DNA from 2 places in the Bordetella genomosp. 13 genome. Region 2 is predicted to be linked to the other one. Evidence: riboswitches for the same ligand, from Rfam matches in the RefSeq annotation. Region 2 holds a riboswitch; the other holds the start of a gene.
The links. A riboswitch is a leader RNA that binds a small molecule or an ion and turns the genes downstream of it on or off. The one in region 2 is predicted to bind glycine.
Positions count from the first base shown of each region.

Region 1: another riboswitch for glycine. It lies ahead of CAL15_RS09250 (D-amino acid dehydrogenase); the one in region 2 lies ahead of gcvT (glycine cleavage system aminomethyltransferase GcvT).

Region 1 covers NZ_CP021111.1:2,043,872-2,054,511, forward strand. The annotation lists gene CAL15_RS09225 (hydantoinase/oxoprolinase family protein) at 1-1,613, opposite strand, end outside; gene CAL15_RS09230 (LysR family transcriptional regulator) at 1,729-2,652, shown strand; gene CAL15_RS09235 (threonine aldolase family protein) at 2,668-3,723, opposite strand; gene CAL15_RS09240 (LysR family transcriptional regulator) at 3,906-4,784, shown strand; gene CAL15_RS09245 (Bug family tripartite tricarboxylate transporter substrate binding protein) at 4,799-5,803, opposite strand; glycine riboswitch at 6,081-6,170, shown strand; glycine riboswitch at 6,174-6,251, shown strand; gene CAL15_RS09250 (D-amino acid dehydrogenase) at 6,303-7,544, shown strand; gene CAL15_RS09255 (DNA internalization-related competence protein ComEC/Rec2) at 7,522-9,981, opposite strand; gene CAL15_RS09260 (ArsR/SmtB family transcription factor) at 10,224-10,526, shown strand; gene CAL15_RS09265 (zinc-dependent alcohol dehydrogenase family protein) at 10,588-10,640, shown strand, end outside.
Region 2 covers NZ_CP021111.1:882,253-892,892, forward strand. The annotation lists gene CAL15_RS04125 (LysR family transcriptional regulator) at 1-4, opposite strand, end outside; gene CAL15_RS04130 (Bug family tripartite tricarboxylate transporter substrate binding protein) at 139-1,128, shown strand; gene CAL15_RS04135 (mandelate racemase/muconate lactonizing enzyme family protein) at 1,207-2,370, shown strand; gene CAL15_RS04140 (ZIP family metal transporter) at 2,513-3,418, shown strand; glycine riboswitch at 3,594-3,682, shown strand; glycine riboswitch at 3,710-3,832, shown strand; gene gcvT (glycine cleavage system aminomethyltransferase GcvT) at 3,916-5,016, shown strand; gene gcvH (glycine cleavage system protein GcvH) at 5,095-5,469, shown strand; gene gcvP (aminomethyl-transferring glycine dehydrogenase) at 5,556-8,432, shown strand; gene CAL15_RS04160 (DUF945 family protein) at 8,508-10,478, opposite strand.

The DNA of each region.
Region 1 (10,640 bases), 1.2 Mb from region 2:
CAGGTGCGCTGCACCTGGGCGCCCTCCCCAGCCGACTCGTCCTGCAGCCACGCCTGCATCCGCGCCTGCAGCGCCTCGAAGCCGGCGTTCACGCGGCCGAGCTGCGCCGGCTCCGCCGCGACGAGGCACGTCATGCAGAAGTCGCCGCGCTGGTCCGATTGCAGCAGCCCCTGCGCGGACAGCAGGCCGGGACGGGGAGGCACGATGACGCGCGACATGCCCGCGGACAGGGCCACCTCGGCCGCGTGCAGCGGCCCCGCGCCGCCGAAGGCCACCAGCGCGTACTCGCGCGGGTCCTCGCCCTGCTCCACCGAAATCACGCGCACGGCGCCCGTCATGTGCACAGTGGCGATTTTCAGGATGCCGACCGCGGCGTCCGCCACGGTCATGCCCAGCGGCTCGGCCACGATCTCGCGGATCGCGGTCTCGGCATTCGCGGGGAACACGTCCATGCGGCCGTCCAGCAGCGACACGGGACTGAGCCTGCCCAGCAGCACGTTGGCATCGGTCACCGTCGGCAGCGTGCCGCCGCGTCCGTAGGCGGCCGGGCCGGGATACGCGCCCGCACTCTTCGGTCCCACTTTCAACATGCCCCCGGCATCCAGCCATGCCAGACTGCCGCCGCCGGCCCCGATCGTGTGGATGTCGAATGTCGGGGCACGGACCGGCAGGCCGCGCATGGGGCGCTCGCTCTTCATGGCGGGGGCCAGGTCCTTCACCAGGCATACGTCGGTGCTGGTCCCGCCCATGTCGAACGCGATCAGGCCGCGTTCCCCGACGTCTGCGCCGGTGGCCACCGTCGCCATCACGCCGCCGGCCGGGCCGGAGAAGAACGTATTGATGGGCAGCTTGCGGACGGTGCGCGTGGTGACCGCGCCGCCATTGGACTGCATGACGCGCGCCGCACGCTGCACGCCGATCTCCTTGACGCCGAGTTCGAAGCGCTCCAGGTAGCGGTCCATCACGGGCATCAGGCTCGCGTTCACCGCGGTGGTGACGAAGCGTTCGTACTCGCGCAGTTCGGGCAGCACGTCCGCCGACGCGCACACATAGGCCTGCGGCCACTGCTCGCGCACGATGGCCAGCGCGCGCTGCTCATGTTCGGGGTTGGCATAGGCATGCATGAAGCACACCGCCACCGCGCCGACGTCGCGTTCCTTCAGCGCCGCGACGGCCCGCCGCACCGCGTCTTCGTCCAGGGCGGCGAGGGCCTGGCCGTCGCAGCCCAGGCGCTCCGTCACTTCGAAGCGGTCGACCCGGGCCGACGGCGGCACGGGCTTGGGTATGTCCAGATTGAAGTAGTGGGGCCGGCGCTGGCGCGCAATGTCCAGCACGTCGGCGAAGCCGCGCGTGGTCAGCATGCCGGTGCGCGCCCAGGTGCCCTCCAGCACTGCGTTCGTGGCGAGCGTCGTACCCAGCACGACGAAATCGACATCGGCCGGGGCCACGCGGCCCAGTTCCAGCAGTTCGCGTATGCCGTCCAGGATGCCCTGCGCCGGGTCCTGCGTACGCGTCGGCACCTTGTGGTACACGCACACGCTGCTATCGGTGTCGCGCAGCACCAGGTCGGTGAACGTCCCCCCCGTGTCGATGCCTATCCAATACTTTTCCATGATTCCCGTTGTTCCAGGTTCGGGACACCGTTTGACGGCGGCCCACAGGCGAGCCGCCATCTTGCGACGAAAGGCATCTCATGACTATTGGAATTTTCGAAGCTATTATTAAGAAATGCCTAATAAACTGAAGCTGCGTCAGCTCGAGGGTTTCGTCGCCGCTGCCGACCTGGGATCCTTCGCCCTCGCGGCTTCGCACATGGCGATGAGTCCACCGGCCTTTTCGCAGGCCATACGCGAACTCGAGGCCACGCTGGGGGTGGCGCTGTTCGACCGCACCACCCGCCGCGTCGACCTCACGCCGGCCGGCCAGCAGTTGTTGCACAGCGTGCGCCGGCCGTTGCAGGACCTGGACCATGCCCATGAAGAGATGCGTGCCCTGGCGCTCGGCCACCGCGGACGGGTGGCCTTCTCTATCCTGCATTCGCTCGCCTTCGGCATCGGCACGCGGGCGCTGGCCGCGCTGCGCGAGCGCCACGCCAGCATTTCGGTGCAGATGATCGAGGACCAGAACGACGTGCTCGTCGAGCGCGTGATGAACCGGGAGGTCGACTTCGGGGTCGGCATGTTCACCCACGCCAGCGACGACCTCTCGTTCGAGCCACTGTTCGTGGACGAGCTGGTCGCGGTCTTCGCGGCCGGTCATGCGCTGCGCAAGAGCCGGCAGGTCGAATGGGCGGAGTTGGCCGCGCATCCGCTGATCCTGCTGCCGCAGAAATCCAGCGTGCGCCGACTGGTCGAGGCCTCGATCCTCGTCACCGGCATGCCGCGCCAGCCGGTCCACGAAGTGGTCAGCATGGTCACGGCCATCAACATGGCTTCTGCGCGCCTGGGCATCACGATACTGCCGGCCCTGTCGCTGCCGTCGCTGAACATGCGCAAGGTCGCCTACCGGCCCATCGGCGAACCCAAGCCTTACCGGCAGATCGGCATTTTGCGCAAGCTGAGCCGGCCGGTCCTCGAGGCGGAACGCGTGGCGTTGGCGCAAATCCGCCGCGAGGCGCGCGACGCGGAAGGCGTGCTGCACCCGCCGCCCTGAACACCGAAGGCGCGCCTATCGCCCCTGAACTGCCAGCGCAGCGAAGACCTGGCAGGCCTGGTCGACGTCCGTCGACACGATGTGCCGGTGCGTGACGCAGCGCAGGACGTTGCGGCTCCACGGCCGCACCAGCACGCCCGACTGCGCGAGATCGGCCGCCCATTGCTGGGCCGGACGGCCGGTCTGCGACGTATCCACCATGACGATATTGGTCTGCGGCACGCTGACGCGCAGCGCCGGCGCCTGCTCACGCAATTGCGCGCTCAGGCGCGCGGCGGTCTCGTGATCCTCGCCCAGTCGCGCCACCATGGACCGTATAGCGACCAGGCCGGCGGCGGCCGCGATGCCCACCTGGCGCTGGCCGCCGCCCAACGCGCGGCGCATGGTGCGGATCCTGCCGGCCAGTGCGGCGGGGCAGGCCAGCACCGCGCCCATCGGCGCGCCCAGTCCCTTGGACAGGCACACGGCCACCGTGTCGGCATGCTCGGCCAGCGCCGAGGCGGGCACCCCCAGATACGCGGCCGCGTTGAACATGCGCGCGCCGTCCAGGTGCACGGCGGCGCCCGCCGCGCGCGCCAGGGCGGCGACGTCGCGCATGTACTCGACCGGCAGCACCGTGCCGCCGGCGCTATTGTGCGTGTTCTCCAGGCACACCAGCGCGGTGCGCAGCTTGCTGCGCCGCGAGTCCAGGGCGTCGGACAACAGGTCCAGGTCCATCGCGCCGCACTCGCCGCGGATGGGTTGGTAAAAGGCTCCCGTCAGCACGGCGCCGCCGCGCTCCGCCCCGTAGATGTGCGAATCCTCCTGCGCCAGCACGATGTCCTGGCGGGCCGCCTGCACCATGATCGTGGCCAGGTTGGCCATGGTGCAGCTTGGAAAGTACACGCCATCTTCCTTGCCCAGCAGCTCTGCCGTGGCCGCCTCGAGTTCGCGGGCGGTGGGGTCTGCGTCGAGCCCGTCGTCGCCCAGCCGGGCCGTCGCGATCGCCTCGTACATGTCTGCGGTGGGCAGCGTGACGGTATCGCTGCGCAGGTCGATGGCGTGGTTCGGTACGTTCGTGTTCTGGTTCATTGTGGCTGCCTGTCGTGGTGCGGTCCTGTCCAGCCGGACCGCCAAGTATGCGGGGCACGGGCCCCTGCTGAAAGTCCGCGCGGGCCGCGAATTGCGCTGTGCCTGCGGCCTGCTATGCGTACGCATGGCTCCTGGGGTACCTTATCGGCGCCCCGTCTCCATGTTCCTGCTCCGGTGCTTCCATGAATCTGCGATCCCTCGAGACGCTGCGCGCCATCCTCGTCCACGGCAGCTTCACCGCCGCCGGCGAAGCGGTGGGATGCAGCCCCAGCGCCGTCAGCCTGCAGGTCAAGCAGCTCGAGCAGTTCTTCGGACAGCCGCTGTTCGACCGCAGCACACGCGTCATCAAGCCCACGCCCTTCGCGCTGCAGATCGCCGCCGCGGCCGACGAGTTTGCGGACACGATCGCCTCGCTGCGCACGCGGCCCTCGATCGCCATCGAAGGCAGGCTGCGGCTGGGCGCCATCACCAGCATGCAGAGCGACCTGCTGCCCCAGGCGCTGCTGACGCTGCAACAACGGCATCCCAAGCTCGACGTCAAGATTCCTCCGCTGAACGACACCAACGAAATCCTCAAGGAACTGCGGGCCGGCAGGATCGACGTCGCGCTCGTGGTGCGTCCCGGCGGCGGCGGCTCCAGCCGCCTGGCCTGGGGCGACCTCGTGCGGCAACCCTACGTCATGCTCGCGCCTCCCGGCGCCGCGGAACGCAGCCCGCAGGCCCTGGTCAAGGCCCACGGCTGGGTCGCCTACGATACCGGCCTGCCCGGCGGCCAAGTCGCGGCGCGCCACGTGCGCAGCATCGTGCCCGGCGCGGCGTTCCGCATGGAGCTGAGGTCCATGGACGCCCTGGTGTCGCTGGTGTCGTTGGGCATGGGCGTCACGGTCATCCCTCGGCCACGCCGGCCGCTGGCGGCAGCCTACGGCGTCCAGGAAGTCGACCTGGGCAGGCACGCGCCGCACCGGCAGATCGCACTGGCATGGCGGCGGACGGACGAAGGCAACCGCAGGATCTCGGCCGTCATGGACGCCTTCGTCGCCACCTGCCGCTCCGACGCCTGATCCGCCGCGCCGCGTCAGTCGATGGTGACGCCCGTCTCCTGGATGACCTTGCGCCACTTCGCGCGCTCCGCGGCCAGGAAGGCATCGAACTCGGCCGGCGTGCCGGTGATCCGCACTTCCACGCCCTTGTCCGCCAGTTCCTTTTTCATCTCCGGCGTCGCAAGCGTCCGGTTGATCTCGCGATTCAACGTGCCGATGGTCTCGGGCGGCGTCCCGGCCGGCGCGACGACACCGTAGAACACGTAGTAGTCCAGCCCCGGGAACCCGGCCTCGGCCAGCGTGGGCACCTGCGGAAAATCGGCGTTGCGTTGGGCGGAAGTCACGGCCAGCGCGCGCAGCTTGCCGGATTTGATCAGCGGCGCGGCCGCCGACAGCGACGAAAAGTAGATGTCGACCTGGCCGCCGAGCAGGTCTGTCATGGCCGGACCGGCGCCCTTGTACGGCACGTGCACCAGCTTCGCGCCGCTCTGCCTGGCCCAGCTGGCCGACACCAGGTGGCCCACCGTTCCGTTGCCCGAGGTCGCATACGTCAACTCGGACTGCCGGGCGGCCGCCACGACATCCGCGATGGACTGGTAGGGCTTGCTGGTGGACACCACCAACGCCAGCGTTCCGGTGCCGACCAGGGCGACGGGCGCCACGTCGGTTTCGGGGTCGATCTGCAGCTTGCTGTACAGGTACTTCGCGGACACCAGGTTGCTCGTCTCGCCCAGGACTATCGTGTGGCCGTCGGGCGCGGCGCGCGCGCCATAGACCAGGCCGATCATGTTGCCGGCGCCGGGCCGGTTCTCGATCACGAACTGCCAGCCCGTGGATTGCGACACCTTGGCGGCCAGCAGCCGGGCCGTGGTGTCCGTGCCGCCGCCGGGCGGGCTGGGCGACACGAGGTGGATCGGGCGGCCGGGCGCGGGAAATGCCGCCGGCTGGGCGGCCGCCTGGGACGCGAACGCGGCGATGAGCAACAGGGCGGGCAGCGCGCCGGCGCGCATCAGCCTGTTGGGCAGGTACTTGTCGAGCATGATTTCACCTTGGTTCGACCCGGTACGCCCGGGCTCTGGGTTGCATGGATAAGAGGCTGGGCATGGGGGAATTCGGGCGGGGCCGTCCACGCTTCGAAGTGGCCGCACGGGACCGTGCCATGCATGAAATGGTAGCGTCGGCGCGCGCGGGGCAAGACGAGGTTTTCATAGACCAGCATTGAGTTTTCCTCATCAATCCGCACGCGCTTGCGCATGCGCCGTGGCAGAAAAGACTTGCCGCGCTCCAAGCCCTTTCGATATGCTGCACGGGTCGTATCAAGGCCGCGCAGAAGAGTCCAGCGATGCCGCTGGCGCCGACGGAGCAACCGCCCCGGAAACTCTCAGGCAAAAGGACTGCGCGGGCCAGACGATCTGGAGAGAGACGCATCGCGTCCACCGAAGGGGATACCGCGCGACGCGGTTCAAGCTCTCAGGTACCAAGACAGATGGGGCGCGATGGCCAACGGGCCACCGCCCTTCTTTTCGTCAAGGTACAGAAATGTCCCATATCGCCGTGATCGGCGCCGGCATCACCGGCGTCACGACCGCCTATCTGCTCCGGCAGGCAGGCCACGATGTCAGCGTCATCGACCGCCGCCTGTACGCCGCCATGGACACATCGTTCGCCAATGGCGGCCAGCTGTCGGCCTGCAACGCCGAAGTCTGGAACCACCCCGCCACGTTGGCCAAGGGCCTGCGCTGGATGTTCCGCAAGGACGCGCCCCTGCTGCTGAACCCCACGCCATCCTGGCACAAGTACAGCTGGCTCGCCGAGTTCCTGTGGGCCATGCGGAAGTATCGTCACAACACGATCGCGACCGCGCAGATGGCTATCGAGGCGCGCCGCCACCTGTTCGCCATGGCCGAGCAGGAAGGCATCGCCTTCGACCTGGAGAGGCGCGGCATCCTGCATTTCTATCATGACCGAGAGAGCTTCGAAGCAGCGGGCCGGGGCAATACGCTGCTCAGCCAAGGCGGGCTGGAGCGGCGCGCGGTCACGCCCGACGAGATTCGGCGGATCGAACCGGCATTGACCGGGACGTACTTCGGCGGCTACTACACGCCGTCCGATGCCACCGGCGACATCCACAAGTTCACGCGCGGCCTGGCCGATGCGTGCAAGCGGCATGGCGTGCGCTTCCTGTATGGCCACGAGACCCATGCCCTGCGCTTCGCCGGCCGAGGCGTGCAGGTCGACGTCTTGCCGCTGGACGCCGGCACCGACCAGCCGGCGGGGGATGCCGAACGCCTGGACGCCGATGCCGTGGTCATCTGCGGCGGCGTCGGCAGTCGTGGCCTGGCGGCCATGGCCGGCGATCGGCTGAATGTGTACCCAGTCAAGGGCTATTCGATCACGGTGCACCTGAACGACGCGCAGAGCGTGCACGACGCACCCTGGACCAGCCTGCTGGACGAACGCGCGAAAATCGTCACGTCACGGCTGGGCGAGGACCGGTTCCGCGTCGCGGGCACCGCGGAGTTCAATGGCCACAACCTGGACATCCGCGCCGACCGCATCGCCCCGCTGGTGCGCTGGGCGCGCGCGAACTTTTCCATCGACACCTCGCGCGTGGTGCCGTGGGCGGGGCTGCGCCCCATGATGCCCGACATGATGCCGCGCGTGCGCCGCGGGCGCAGGCCGGGCGTGTACTACAACACCGGGCACGGCCACCTGGGCTGGACCCTGTCGGGCGCGACCGCGGCGCAGGTGGTCGGTCTCATCCAGGCGGACCTGCGCTAGCCTCTGCGCGCTCGTCAAGCGGCGCATGCCAGTAGCGCCGCGCGGCGTCGCGCTGCGCCCACACGCGCAGGCCGTCGGGCGACGACCGGGCCAGGATCGCGCCCTGCAGATCCGTGCGCCACAACGTCGCGCCGGCCGCGCGCCAGCGCGCCACGACCGCCGCGGCCGGATGTCGGAAGCGATTCAGGTGCCCCGCCTGCACGATGACGTGCGCGCCCTCGGCCGCCCGCACCAGCGCATTGCCGGAAGACGTGTTCGATCCGTGATGCGGCGCCGCCACCAGGTCCAGCGACGGCAGCTCGGCCGCATACAACGCCTCTTGCGCCGTGCCGGCGTCGCCCGGCAGCAGCATGGCGTGCGTGCGTCCCTGGACCAGCAGCACGCAGCTGCGGGCGTTGTCGTCGCTGGCGCGGGCAGCGGCGCGGACACCGCCGCGACCGCCGGCCGCGGGCGGATGCACGAAGCGGAACGTCACTTCATCGACTTTCCATTCCATGCCGGCTTCGCAGGCTTGCATGTCATGCGGCATGGGTGGCGCCTCATTCCAGCCGTCGGGCCGCTTCGCGCCCTCGCGCCGCAGGTGCGCGCTGATGTCGAACGAGGCATACGACACGGCCACCGGCATGGCGGCCAGCACGCTGCGCAAGCCGCCGGCATGGTCCAGGTCGGCATGCGAGATGACCAAGGCGTCCAACGCGCGCACGCCGCGCGCATGCAGGTACGGCACCAGTACGCGCTCGGCGGCATCGGTGCCGTCGTGGCGGCGCGGCCCAGCGTCGTACACCAGCACGCGCGTGGCGGTCTCGACGACGATGGCGGTGCCCTGCCCCACGTCCAGCGCCGTCATGCGCCAGTCGCCGGGCGGCGGCCGCTCGGGACGCCAGCACAGCAGGGGCAGCGCGCACAGCCAGCCCAGGTGCCGCAGCGGCCAGCCCGGCGCCTGCAGCGCCCACACGCATCCCGCCAGCGCCAGCATCATCAGAGGCCATGGCGCGGCGGCCACGTCCAGCGCAGCCCAGTCGGCCTGCCCGATCCAGGCCACGGGCACCATCACCGCGGCGAACAACGCATGCCCTATCCATCCCGCCAGCCACGCCGCCGGCTGCGCGCCCGGTATCGCGGCCAGCGCGCCGCACAGCAGGGCCAGCTGCGTGACCACCGTGCCCACGATGGGGATGGCGATGGCATTGGCAAGCGGCGAAGCCAGCGACACCTGGTGCATCAGGAACGCCAGCAGCGGCGTCAAGGCCAGGGTGATGGCCCCTTGCACCCGCACGAACTCGCGCAGTGTCGCCCTCACCCGCTCGCGCGGGCCGCGCGGCGGCGGCCTGTGGTTCTCGGCCACGCGCATCAGCACCGCCACCGCGCCGAACGACAGCCAGAAGCCCGGCGCCAGCAGCGCCCACGGATCCAGTGCCACCACGCAGCCGCCCGCCAGCAGCAGCACGCGCGACGCGCCCAGCGGCAGCCGCGACAGGCCCGCCAGCGCCACCACTGCCAGCATGAAGAATGTACGGCGCGCCGGCACGCCCCAGCCCGCCAGCAGGCAATAGGCCAGCGCCACCACCAGCGCGGCGACGCCGCCGGCCAGTTGGGCGGGCAGGTATTCGGCCAGTCCGACGCCGCGCCAGCGCACCCGCCGCCATAGCCAGGTGGCCAGCAGCCCGCCCGCCGCGGCCATCATGGTGACGTGCATGCCGCTGATCGAGACCAGATGCGTGATGCCGGTGCGATTGAAGACCTGCCAGTCTTCCCGCGCCACGCCGGCCTGGTCGCCGATGGCCAGCGCGATCAGCACCGGGCCGTAGCGATGACCTTGCATCGCCTCGCGCATGCCGGTTCGTATGTGCTGGCGCAGCCGCTCGATGGCTACGCCGGGCGTGGCCCATGGATCGTCCTCCACCAGTTGCGGACGTCCGCGCACCGTGCCGACGGCGCGCACGCCTTCGGCGAAGTCTCGCAGCTCGGCATCCCAGGCATGCGGGTTCGAAGGGCCATAGGGGCGGCGCAGCACCAGGGCCATGCGCCAGCGCTGCCCGGGCAGGACTTCCGGCAGGCGATCGACCTCGCCGGGCGGACCATTCCAGGTGACGCGCAGCCGCGCGGGAACGCCCGCGGGCCGGCTGGCATCGGCCTCGGCCACGAAGCGGCGCTGGCCGGCATCGTCGCGCGGCAGGCTGACCACCAACACGGTAAGCCGGGTGACCTGGTCGTTGTGCGCGTCGGCCAGTGCGTCGTGCAGCCTGGCCTGGGCCTGAAGGCCCGCGTTGGCCATGCCCGCCAGCAGCCCCGCGGCCGCGACGCAGGAGAGACGGCCGGCGCGATGGCGCCAGACGAAGGCCCCGGCGATTGAAACCAGGGCCGCCGATGCCGCAGCCCACAGCCACGCGCAGGCCGGCAGCCGCGCCAAGGTGTGGATGGCCGCGCTGCCCAGCATGAAAGCGACAAGGAAGAGACGGCCGGCGATGATGGCAAGGCTCCGAAAGCCAGGCAGCTTATCGGAGCAATCGCGGCCTCGGGCAAGGACCGGGACGATTCGATCCCTGCCGATAAGCCAGAACGTCTGTCTCCGCAGCCGCCTCCCCGCGGACAGCGTGACTGGCAAACTGTGGAAGCAGATCGCCGCTACAGCGATCGCCCCCGTATTGACATATCGGAAAACCTCGATATAGTGTCGCCATGGACCTGCTCGAAATATTCAAAGCCCTGTCGAACCGGACCCGCCTTGAAATCCTTAAGGGTTTGAAGGATCCGGCCAAGAACTTCCCCCCGCAGGATGAAGGGGACGTTCATACGGTGGGCGTGTGCGTCAGCAGCATTCAAGAAGGCGTGGGGCTGTCCCAGTCGACGGTTTCTGACTACCTGGCAACGCTGCAACGAGCGGGCCTGGTCGAAGCCAGGCGCATCGGCCAATGGACCTACTACAAGCGGAACGAAGCAGCCATCAAGGCGCTTGCCGCACGCATCGGGAAAGAGCTGTAATTTTTTTGCCCTAAAATATCGGTAATTCCCGATATCCCTTTTTCTAGAAACGAGGAATGCAATGAAAGCGATAGTTCTCAAGTCATTCGGCGGCCCGGAATCGTTCGAACTTTC
Region 2 (10,640 bases):
TCATTAACCAGATGGAAATAATGGAATAACTTTCTGCGTGTTTGTTGCCATTCTAGCGGGCTTAGAGTGCAGACGATCCGTCAGCAAGGCGCGGCTACCGGCATTGCCCGGATATATCGAGAACAACCAGGAGACTCCATGTCATTGACCTCTCTGTTGCGGCATTGCCGCCATATGCTGGGCGCGCTGGCGTTGCTGCCCATGGCCGTTGCGGCGCAGTCCGCCTATCCCGGCGACCGGCCCGTATCCATCGTCGTGCCTTACTCGCCGGGCGGCGCCACCGACGCGGTCGCGAGGCTGCTCAGCACCAAGCTGACCGGCACCATGAAGGGCACCTTCATCGTCGAGAACAAGCCGGGCGCCAGCGGCACCATCGCCATGTCGTCGGTGGTGCGCGCGCGGCCCGACGGCCACACGCTGTTCATGAACGAGATCACATCCACGGTGGTGTCCGAACTCGTGCCCAACCTCAGCTTCGATCCCATCAAGTCCCTGCAGCCGGCGGTGCTGGTGGCCGAGACTCCGTTCGTGCTGGTGATCAACAGCAGCGTGCCGGCACGCAACCTGACCGAGTTCGTGGCATATGCGCGCGCCAATCCGGACAAGATCACCTACGGCTCCGGCGGCGTGGGCAGCGGCCCGCACCTGGCCGGCGAGCTGTTCAAGCAACTGACGGGCGCGGACATCCTGCACGTGCCGTATCGCGGCTCCGGTCCCGCGCTGCAGGATCTGCTCGGTGGCCAGATCCAGATGCTGATCACCGCCGCGCCGACCGTGGCGCCCTTCATCAGCGAAGGCCGGCTGCGGGCCCTGGCGGTAGCGCGCAATGAACGCATCAAGGCCCTGCCCAACGTGCCGACCGCCAAGGAAGCGGGCCTGGCAGGCTTCGAGATCAGCAACTGGTTCGGCCTGGCCGCGCCGCTGGACACGCCGCAGCCGGTCCTGGACGCCATCGCCCAGGGGGTGAATCGGGCTTTGAAGGACAGCGATTTCCTCGCCAGCCTGGACACCGCGGGCGCGGTGCCGCTGGGCGGCACCTCGAGCGCGGCCCGCGAGCACGTGTCGCAGGAAACCAGGCGCTGGAGCGCGATGCTGCAGGCCAACGCCGCGCAGGGCGCCAAGCGCTGACGACAACGCAGGGCGGGCGCGGCCGAGGCGGGCGTGCCCGATGAATCGCCATACCCGTGGCAGCTACAAAGGAAGGCAATGAAAATCAAGCGTATCGTCCCGCTGCACGTGGGCCAGTTCATGTATGCCCGGATCGAAACCGATTCCGGCCTGGTGGGCATCGGCGAGGCCGGCACCTGGGGCCATCTGCAGGCCGCGGGCGCCGCCATCCAGCGCTTCGCCGAATACCTGGAAGGCAAGCCGGCCTTCGACATCGAGCATCACTGGAACGTGATGCATCGCTTCAGCTACTTCCAGGGGCTGGCGATCAACGCGGCGATCTCGGCGATCGACATCGCGCTGTGGGACATCAAGGGCCAGGCGCTCGGCGTGCCGATCTACGAACTGCTGGGCGGCGCGGTGCGCAAGAAGGCACGCATCTATGGCCATGTCTACGAAAGCTCGATCGAGAAGATCCTGGTCGAATGCCAGGCCAAGATGGATGCCGGCTTCAACGCGTTCGGCCATCTCAATCCTTTCCTGGACGAGGGCAACGACCAGGTGTGGTTCAAGACCCATATCAAGAAGATGCGCGACGCCATCGACAACGTGCATCGCATACGCGAGGTGGTGGGCGATCGCGTGGACCTGCTGATCGAATTGCACCGCCGCCTGACGCCGCCCGAAGCCGTGACCTTCACCAACGCGATCGAGGACACGCATCCCATGTTCGTCGAGGATCCCATCCGACCCGAGGGGCCCGACGCCATGGCTCGCGTGGCCGACAAGATCAACGTGCCCATCGCCACCGGCGAACGCTTCGCCACCATCTACGAGTTCCAGGCGCTGCTGGCGCGCAACGCCGTCGAGTTCGCGCGGGTGGACCTGTGCCTGTGCGGCGGCATCACGGGCGGGCGCAAGGTGGCCGCCATGGCCGAGGCTCATCACGTGCAGATCGTGCCGCACAACCCGTTGTCGCCGATCGGGCTTGCCGCCTGCCTGCAACTGGCGGCGGCGGTTCCCAACTTCGCCATTCAGGAATACGCTACGGGCTTCGAGGCCGGCATCTTCGAATCGCGGCCGGAGCACCTGGGCAGTGACGTCGTCGACGAGGTGCCGCGGCCCGACCAGGGGTTCGTCGACATTCCCAGTCGTCCCGGCCTCGGGATGGCGCTGGTACCGGATGCGCAGCAACGGCGTCCGCCGCTGTCCAAGCCGATCTCGATGCGTCCGCATTTCGACGGCTTCGTCATCGACCAATAGCCGGCAGCGGCAGCGGCTGCGGCGTGCCGGACCTGCGGGCGGCACGCCGCTTGCTGAGAAGCGGCATACCGGTTGTATGCTTTATTGAAAATGACTATCATTAACAATAAAGCGTATGACTTTGGCAACCCAGGAATTGCCGATGAACACCCACAGCCGCCACCGCGTACGACCCGCCGCCACCAGCGTCAGCATCTGGACGCTTACCGTGCTCGTCGCATGTCTCGCCATGCACCAGCTGTGGGCGTACTTCGCGGTGCGCACGCCCGCCGTGTCCGACGCGCTGCTGGGCGGAATGGTGGCGGCCGCCGCCACCGCGCTGGGCACGCTGCCCGTGGTGTTCTCGCAGACGCTCTCCGAGAAGGTGCAGGACATCATGTTCGGCTTCGGCGCGGGGGTGATGCTTGCCGCCTGTGCCTTCTCGCTCGTGGTGCCGGGCGTGGCCGCCGCCGAAGCGCTGGGACACGGCGCCTGGACGTCGGCGGGCATCGTGGGCGTGGCGGTGCTGCTGGGCGGAGCCGCGCTGCTGCTGGCCGACCGCGTGCTGCCGCACGAGCATTTCATCAAGGGCAAAGAGGGCGGCCGCGACCGCGCCGACTCAAAGAAACTGCGCCGGACGTGGCTGTTCGTCTTCGCCATCATCCTGCACAACGTGCCCGAAGGGTTGGCGATCGGGGTGAGCTTCGTCGGCAACGACGCGTTGCGCGGCACGGCGCTCGCCACGGGCATCGCCATCCAGGACGTGCCCGAAGGCCTGGTGGTGGCGGTGGCGCTGATGGCCGCCGGCTATGGGCGCGCGACGGCCGTGGCCATCGGCATGCTGTCGGGCCTGGTCGAGCCGCTGGGCGCGGTGCTGGGCGCCGCCATCGCGGGTTGGTCGGCCGCCATGCTGCCATGGGGCCTCGGATTCGCCGCGGGCGCCATGCTGTTCGTGATCAGCCACGAGATCATCCCCGAGTCGCACCGCAAGGGTCACGAGGTCGCCGCCACCTGCGGGCTGATGATCGGCTTCGTGCTGATGATGATCCTGGACACCGTGCTCGGATAAAGCCGCCGATGCGGCTGCGGCTCACCCGAGGCTGACGCCGCGTGAGTTCTGACTCGGTGCTCCGGACTCCGCGCGGGCACGAGGCGAAGCCACGGCCTACCGTGGCGCCCGCGGCGGCGGCGCCACGTCCCCGCTTTGCGGCGCCCGGCTTTCGGGGTATGCTTGCCGCGCTGTCACGCATGTTGCGGGAGAGAGCCGCTTTGTCGGCCGCCGAAGGCGCAATTCGCCCGGAATCGCTCAGGTAACCCATACCGCAACTGCATCGTCCGCGGCGCCCATCGCGCCGCACCGAAACAGCACTCTGGAGAGACCTGGTGCCCGCCCGGCGCTTCGCGCAGGCAGGCCACCCAGGCGCCGAAGGTGCAAACCCGCCGCCGCGGGGCAACTCTCAGGCAAAAGGACAGAGGGGCGGAAGAATCGGCCGATCGCCGGGGCTTTCGCTTCGCATCGGCATCGCGCAATCCCTTGCGGCGCCGCTGCCGCTGGAGTCTCTCCGCATGTCCGCACCTCTGCAACGCACCCCGCTCTACGACGAACACCTCGCCGCCGGCGCCCGCATGGTCGATTTCGGCGGCTGGGAAATGCCGCTGTCGTACGGCTCGCAGATCGAAGAGCACCACGCCGTGCGCCGCGCCGCCGGCATGTTCGACGTCTCGCACATGCTGAACGTGGACGTCGCCGGTCCCGACGCGCGCGCCTTCCTGCAGCGCCTGGTCGCCAACGACGTGGCCAAGCTGACCGTGCCGGGCAAGGCGCTGTACAGCTGCATGCTGAACCCGCAGGGCGGCGTCATCGATGACCTCATCGTCTATTTCTTCGCCGCCGACAAATGGCGCGTCGTGGTCAACGCCGGCACCGCCGACAAGGACGTCGCGTGGATGCGTCGCGTTGCCACGTCGGGCAGGTTCGACGTGACCATCGCGCCGCGCCGCGACCTGGCCATGGTGGCGGTGCAGGGCCCCGAGGCACGAGCCAAGGTATGGGCCGCGCGCCCCGACTGGCGCGCCTCCTCCGAACCGCTGGGCCCGTTCTCCGCGGCCCTGCCGGGCGACGACACGCTGGTGGCCCGCACGGGCTACACCGGCGAAGACGGCTTCGAGATCGTGTTGCCGGCCGCCGAAGTGGTCGCGCTGTGGCGCAACCTGGCCGCGCAGGGCGTGCGGCCCTGCGGCCTGGGCGCGCGCGACACGCTGCGCCTGGAGGCCGGCATGAACCTGTATGGCCAGGACATGGACGAGCTGATCCAGCCCGACCAGGCTGGCCTGTCGTGGACCGTGTCGCTGAAAGATCCGGCGCGCCGCTTCATCGGCCGCGATGCCCTGGAACAGCACGCCACGCCGGCCGCCTTCCTGGGCCTGAAGCTGCAGGAACGCGGCGTGATGCGTGCCCACATGACCGTGCGCACCGCGCAGGGCGACGGAGAAATCACCAGCGGCACCATGTCGCCCACGCTGGGCGTTTCCGTGGGCTTCGCACGCCTGCCCGCCGGCGTGCAGCCGGGCGACCAGGCGCAGGTCGACATCCGCGGCAAATGGGTGCCCGCTCTGGTCTGCAAGCTGCCCTTCGTGCGTCACGGCAAAGCCGTCGAACACTCGTAAACTCGTGCTTCCGGCCCGCCGGGGCCGGAAGGCGCGCAATCCCTTTCCCGTATCGCAGCACCCAGCCCAGGAGTTTCCATGAGTCTGCCCACCGATCGCAAGTACACCGCGTCCCATGAATGGGTCAAAGCCGAAGGCGACGTGTTCGTCGTCGGCATCACCGACAACGCCCAGGACCAGCTCGGCGACCTGGTCTTCGTCGGCGAAGTGGAAGTCGGCGCCAAGCTCAAGGCCGGCGACAAGGCCGGCGTGGTCGAGTCCGTCAAGGCCGCTTCCGACATCTACACGCCGGTGTCCGGCGAGATCGTCGCGTTCAACGACGAGCTGGACGCCAATCCCGCGCTGATCAACGAGTCCGCCTATTCGGCCTGGATCTTCAAGGTCAAGCCGGACAACGCCACAGACCTCGACGGCCTGCTGGACGCCGCCGGCTACGAGGCCTCCAACGGCTGAGTCCGCGGCCGCGCGGGCGTCATGCCGCGCGGCCCGTCTTCGGCACGCCGCAGCCGCGGCGGGCCATCGTTCTTCGAGATTGCTTCATGTCGCGCGCCCTAGACACCCATACCGATTTCATTCCCCGCCACATCGGCCCCTCCGACGAGGACCAGGCCAGCATGCTTGCCGTGGTCGGCAGCGCCAGCCTGGACGACCTGATCGCCGAGGTGGTGCCGCCGCGCATCCGCAGCGGCGAACCGCTGGACCTGCCGGCCTCGCGCAGCGAGACCGACGTGCTGGCCGAGCTCAAGCGCATCGCCGGCCGCAACAAGGTCTATCGCAACTACATCGGCCAGGGCTACTACGGCACGCACGTGCCGAACGTCGTGCTGCGCAACATTCTCGAGAACCCCGCCTGGTACACGGCCTATACGCCCTACCAGCCCGAGATCTCGCAGGGCCGTCTCGAGGCCCTGCTGAATTACCAGACCATGGTCGCCGACCTGACCGGGCTGGACATCTCCAACGCCTCGCTGCTGGACGAGGGCACCGCCGCCGCCGAAGCCATGACGCTGGCGCGCCGCGGCGCCAAGGCGCAAAGCCCGGTGTTCTTCGTGTCGCAGCACTGCCATCCGCAAACCATCGAGGTCGTGCGCACGCGCGCCATCGGCCTGGACATCGAAGTGGTGGTGGGCGACGAGGCGCAGGGCCTGCCCGAGTGCTTCGGCGTGCTGCTGCAGTATCCGCACAGCCTGGGTTCGCTGGCCGACTACCGCGCGCTGGCTGAAGCGGCGCACGCGCAGGGCGCCGTCGTGGCGTGCGCGACCGACCTGCTGGCGCTGGCCGTGCTGGCGCCGCCCGGAGAATGGGGCGCCGACATCGCCGTGGGTTCGGCGCAGCGCTTCGGCGTGCCGTTCGGCTTCGGCGGCCCGCACGCCGGCTTCATGGCCTGCAAGGATGCCTTCAAGCGCAACATGGCCGGCCGACTGGTGGGCGTGTCCAAGGACGCTCAGGGCAACCCCGCGCTGCGCCTGGCGCTGCAGACGCGCGAGCAGCACATCCGCCGCGAGAAGGCCACCTCGAACATCTGCACCGCCCAGGTGCTGCTGGCCGTGATGGCCGGCATGTACGCCGTGTGGCACGGCCCCGCCGGCATCGCGCGCATCGCCAACCGCGTGCAGCGCTACACCGCCATCCTGCGCGGCGAACTGCTCAAGCTCGGCATCAAGGTGGCCAACGATACGTTCTTCGACACGCTGCTGCTGGAAACCGGGCCGGCCACGCCGGCCATCGTCACGGCCGCCGCGTGCGAGCACATCAATCTGCGCCGCGTCGATGGCGCGCGCCTGGCGGTGTCGCTGGACGAGACCGTCAGCGCGCAAGACCTGCAGGCCCTGGTCAACGTGTTCGCCGCGGGGCTCGAGCAGGACGACGTGGCTCTCGACGTGGACGCGCTGGACGCGCAGGCCGCGGGCGGCATCCCGGCCGCGCTGCGGCGCCAGGGCGCCATCCTGGTCCATCCAGTGTTCTCGAGCGTGCGTTCCGAGACCGACATGCTGCGCTATCTGCGCAAACTGGCCGACAAGGACCTGGCGCTGGACCGCACCATGATCCCGCTGGGCTCCTGCACGATGAAGCTCAACGCCACGGCCGAGATGATCCCCATCACCTGGCCCGAGTTCTCGCAGGTGCATCCGTACGCTCCCGCCGCGCAGGCCGAGGGCTACCACGATCTCATCGTGCGCCTGTCCAAGGCGCTGTGCGAGATCACGGGCTACGACAACATCAGCCTGCAGCCCAATTCGGGCGCGCAGGGCGAGTACGCCGGCCTGCTGGCGATCCGCGGCTATCACCAGGCCAACGACCAAGGCCAGCGCAACGTCTGCCTGATCCCGTCGTCGGCGCACGGCACCAATCCCGCGTCGGCGCAGCTGGCGGGCATGGAGGTCGTGGTGGTGGCGTCCGACGCCAACGGCAACGTCGACATCGACGACCTGCGCGCGAAGGTGGCCAAGGTGGGCGACAAGCTGGCGGCCCTGATGATCACTTATCCGTCCACGCACGGCGTGTTCGAAGAGGCTGTCACCGAGATCTGCGACATCGTGCATGCCGCGGGCGGCCAGGTGTACCTGGACGGCGCCAACATGAACGCCATGGTCGGCGTGGCCCGGCCGGGCAAGTTCGGTTCCGACGTCTCGCACCTGAACCTGCACAAGACCTTCTGCATTCCGCACGGCGGCGGCGGCCCGGGCGTCGGGCCGGTGGCGGTGCGCGCGCACCTGGCGCCGTACCTGCCCGGCGTGCTGAACGAGCAGGGGCGCCTGCCCGCCGAGGCGCACGTCGGCCCGGTGTCGGCCGCGCCGTACGGCTCGGCCGGCATCCTGCCCATTCCGTACGTGTACATCGCGCTGATGGGCGCCGACGGCCTGAAGCGCGCCACGGAAGTGGCCATCCTCAACGCCAACTACGTGGCCACGCGCCTGGCGGGACACTATCCCGTGCTGTACGCCGGCCGCAACGGCCGCGTCGCGCACGAATGCATCCTGGACGTGCGTCCGCTGAAGGAGACCAGCGGCGTGTCGGCCGAGGACATCGCCAAGCGACTGATGGACTACGGCTTCCACGCGCCTACCATGAGTTTCCCGGTGGCCGGCACGCTGATGATCGAGCCGACCGAGTCCGAGGGCCTGGCCGAGCTCGACCGCTTCGTCGACGCGATGATTGCCATCCGCGAAGAGATCGCGCAGATCGAGCGCGGCGAACGCGACCGCGACGACAACGTGCTGAAGAACGCGCCGCATACCGCGCAGATGCTGCTGGCCGAGGAATGGCACCACGATTATCCGCGCCAGCAGGCCGCCTATCCGCTGGCCTCGCTGCGCGACGGCAAGTACTGGCCGCCGGTGGCGCGCGTGGACAATGCCTACGGCGATCGCAACCTGGTGTGCTCGTGCCTGCCGATCGAGGCGTACGCCAACTGAAATGACGCGGACCGCCCCGTGGGGCGGCCCGTGTCCGGCAACGCGGGGCCGGCTCGACGCCGGCCCCGCGTTTTTTTACTTGCTCTTGCGCGCGGTGTTCAGCGTCTCGGCGAACTGAGGCACGGTGTCGAAGAACGTCTGCACGAAGGCTTCCACGCCGTCGCGGCCGATGCCGCCGTAGGCGTTGATATCCATCTCCAGCGTGGGCCTGTTGTCCTCGTCGATGTAGGCGCGGGCCCAGCGGTTGCCGCGGTTCCAGTCGTTGATGAGCTTCAGCGGCTCGGGCTTGATCGGCTCGTACACGGCGCGCAGCATCGCGTTCTCGCAGCCGTCGTCCACGTCGCAGCTGGTGAAGAACACGTTGATGCCCGTGGCGCCGCTGTCGGCCGGCTTGACCTCCATTTCGGGCTCGCCGTATTCGTCGGTGCGGGCCTCGTACTCGTAGCCCGCGGCGGTGATCAGGTCGCCGATGGTGTCGTTGGTCAGCATGTGCAGCGTCGAGCTGTCGGCGCCGCCGCTCTCGCCCGAGGCGGATTCAGGCATGCCGAGGTCGGCGTCGTCGCCGTCCATGCCTTCGGGGCCGGCGATGCTGGACAGCAGGCTGTCCACCGGGATCTCCTGGCCGTTCAGCGTGGCCTTGGCGCCGTCGTACACCAGGTCGATGCGCATGTTGTCGCCATCGCTGCGCACGATGCCCATCATCTCGGCCATGCCCGTGGAGGTCTGGATCTCGTCGGCCGCGCGCGTGGCGGCCTCGTCGGGCGCGACGCCCTGGGTGGCCACCAGCACGCGCGCCAGCAGGTCCTGCGCCATCGGCTTGGAGACCACCACGTGGGCCTGCATCGACTTGATGGCCTGGCGCACCAGTTCTTGCACCGGCGCGTCGGCGTCCTTGGGCGGCTGCAGCGCCAGCGTGTAGGTCAGGCGGCTTTCGCCCTTGTCGGTCTTCCACAGCACGGGGTCCACCGTCAGCGTGGGGCCGGCGACCAGCAGGTCGCGCACGTCGGAAACCGAACGCTTCATCAGCTCGGCAGCCGCGGCGTCGTCGGTCTCGCCTCCGGTCGACTGGGCCATCATCGCGTTGACCAGGTCGGTGTACGTGCGGGCCAGTTTTCGGGTCGCATTGCCTTCCAGGTTGGCGAGCTTGATCGTGATCTGTCCGTTGCCCATGTCGGTGGAGCCCACGCTGAGCTTGCCCACCGAGTAGACGGCCTCGCCGTTGATGGTGGTGTCGTTCTCGCCGATCTTCAGGGTGTAGGCCAGGTCGTCCAGCGCTGCCGATACCTGGTCGGCCGGGCCCTGGATGTCGAGGCGCTTGACCTTCATCGACGTGTCGCCCACGGACACGCCGAACTTGCCCAGTCGCGTGTCGACGTGCATGTCCACGCCGTTGATGGCGATCTTGTTCAGTTCTTCGTCGGTGGGGTTCTCGATGCTGAGCGAGTCGATGCGCATCGTGCCCTTGATGCCTTCCTCGGCGCGCCGGTACTCGCCTTCCATGGCGGCCCCGCCGAAGACCAGCGTCGTGCCCTGGTGCTCGACCCTGGCGGCCGCCAGGCCGCCGGTGCCGGTGCTGTCGCCGTTGTAGTGCACCACCGAGTCGCTCCACAGGGGCGCCTTGCCCTGCGTCGCGGCGAACAGCGGCTTGAGCGCCTCGGTCTGGACCAGTTCGGCATGGACGAAGGCCGCACGCGGCAGCAGGTCGCCGCGGGCCAGGGCGCCGCCGGGGAACGGGCCGTGCTGGATGAGGGTGTCGATCTCGACCATGCCGGGCTTCAGCACGATGGGGTCCTCGCCGGGCGCCGCCTGGGGCGCCTGCATGGTCAGCCCATAGCGGGCGCGCGTGGTGAAGAAGCCGCGGTCATAGCTGACCCGCTGCAGCTTGGCCTGATAGCCGGGCACGGCCTCGGCCAGCTTGGCGTTCAGTTCCTGGATCTGGGCCGCTTCTTCGGACTCGAGGCGCTTGCCGGTATACCAGGTGCCCCCCAGCCAGGCCCCCGCGGCCACAACAACCACGCCGGCGATGATCGCCACACCTTTCTTCATCGTTATATACGCTCAGTCGGTTTTGAATGAGGCGGCGCGCGGGTCCTCTCGTGGGCGCTCCGCTGGCGCTGCCGGGCGGCTTCAGCCCGCCGCGAGTATACCGGCGCGGTTCCACGCAAAAGCGTGCCCGCAGTTACCAGCATTGTCAAAATGCAAACGGCC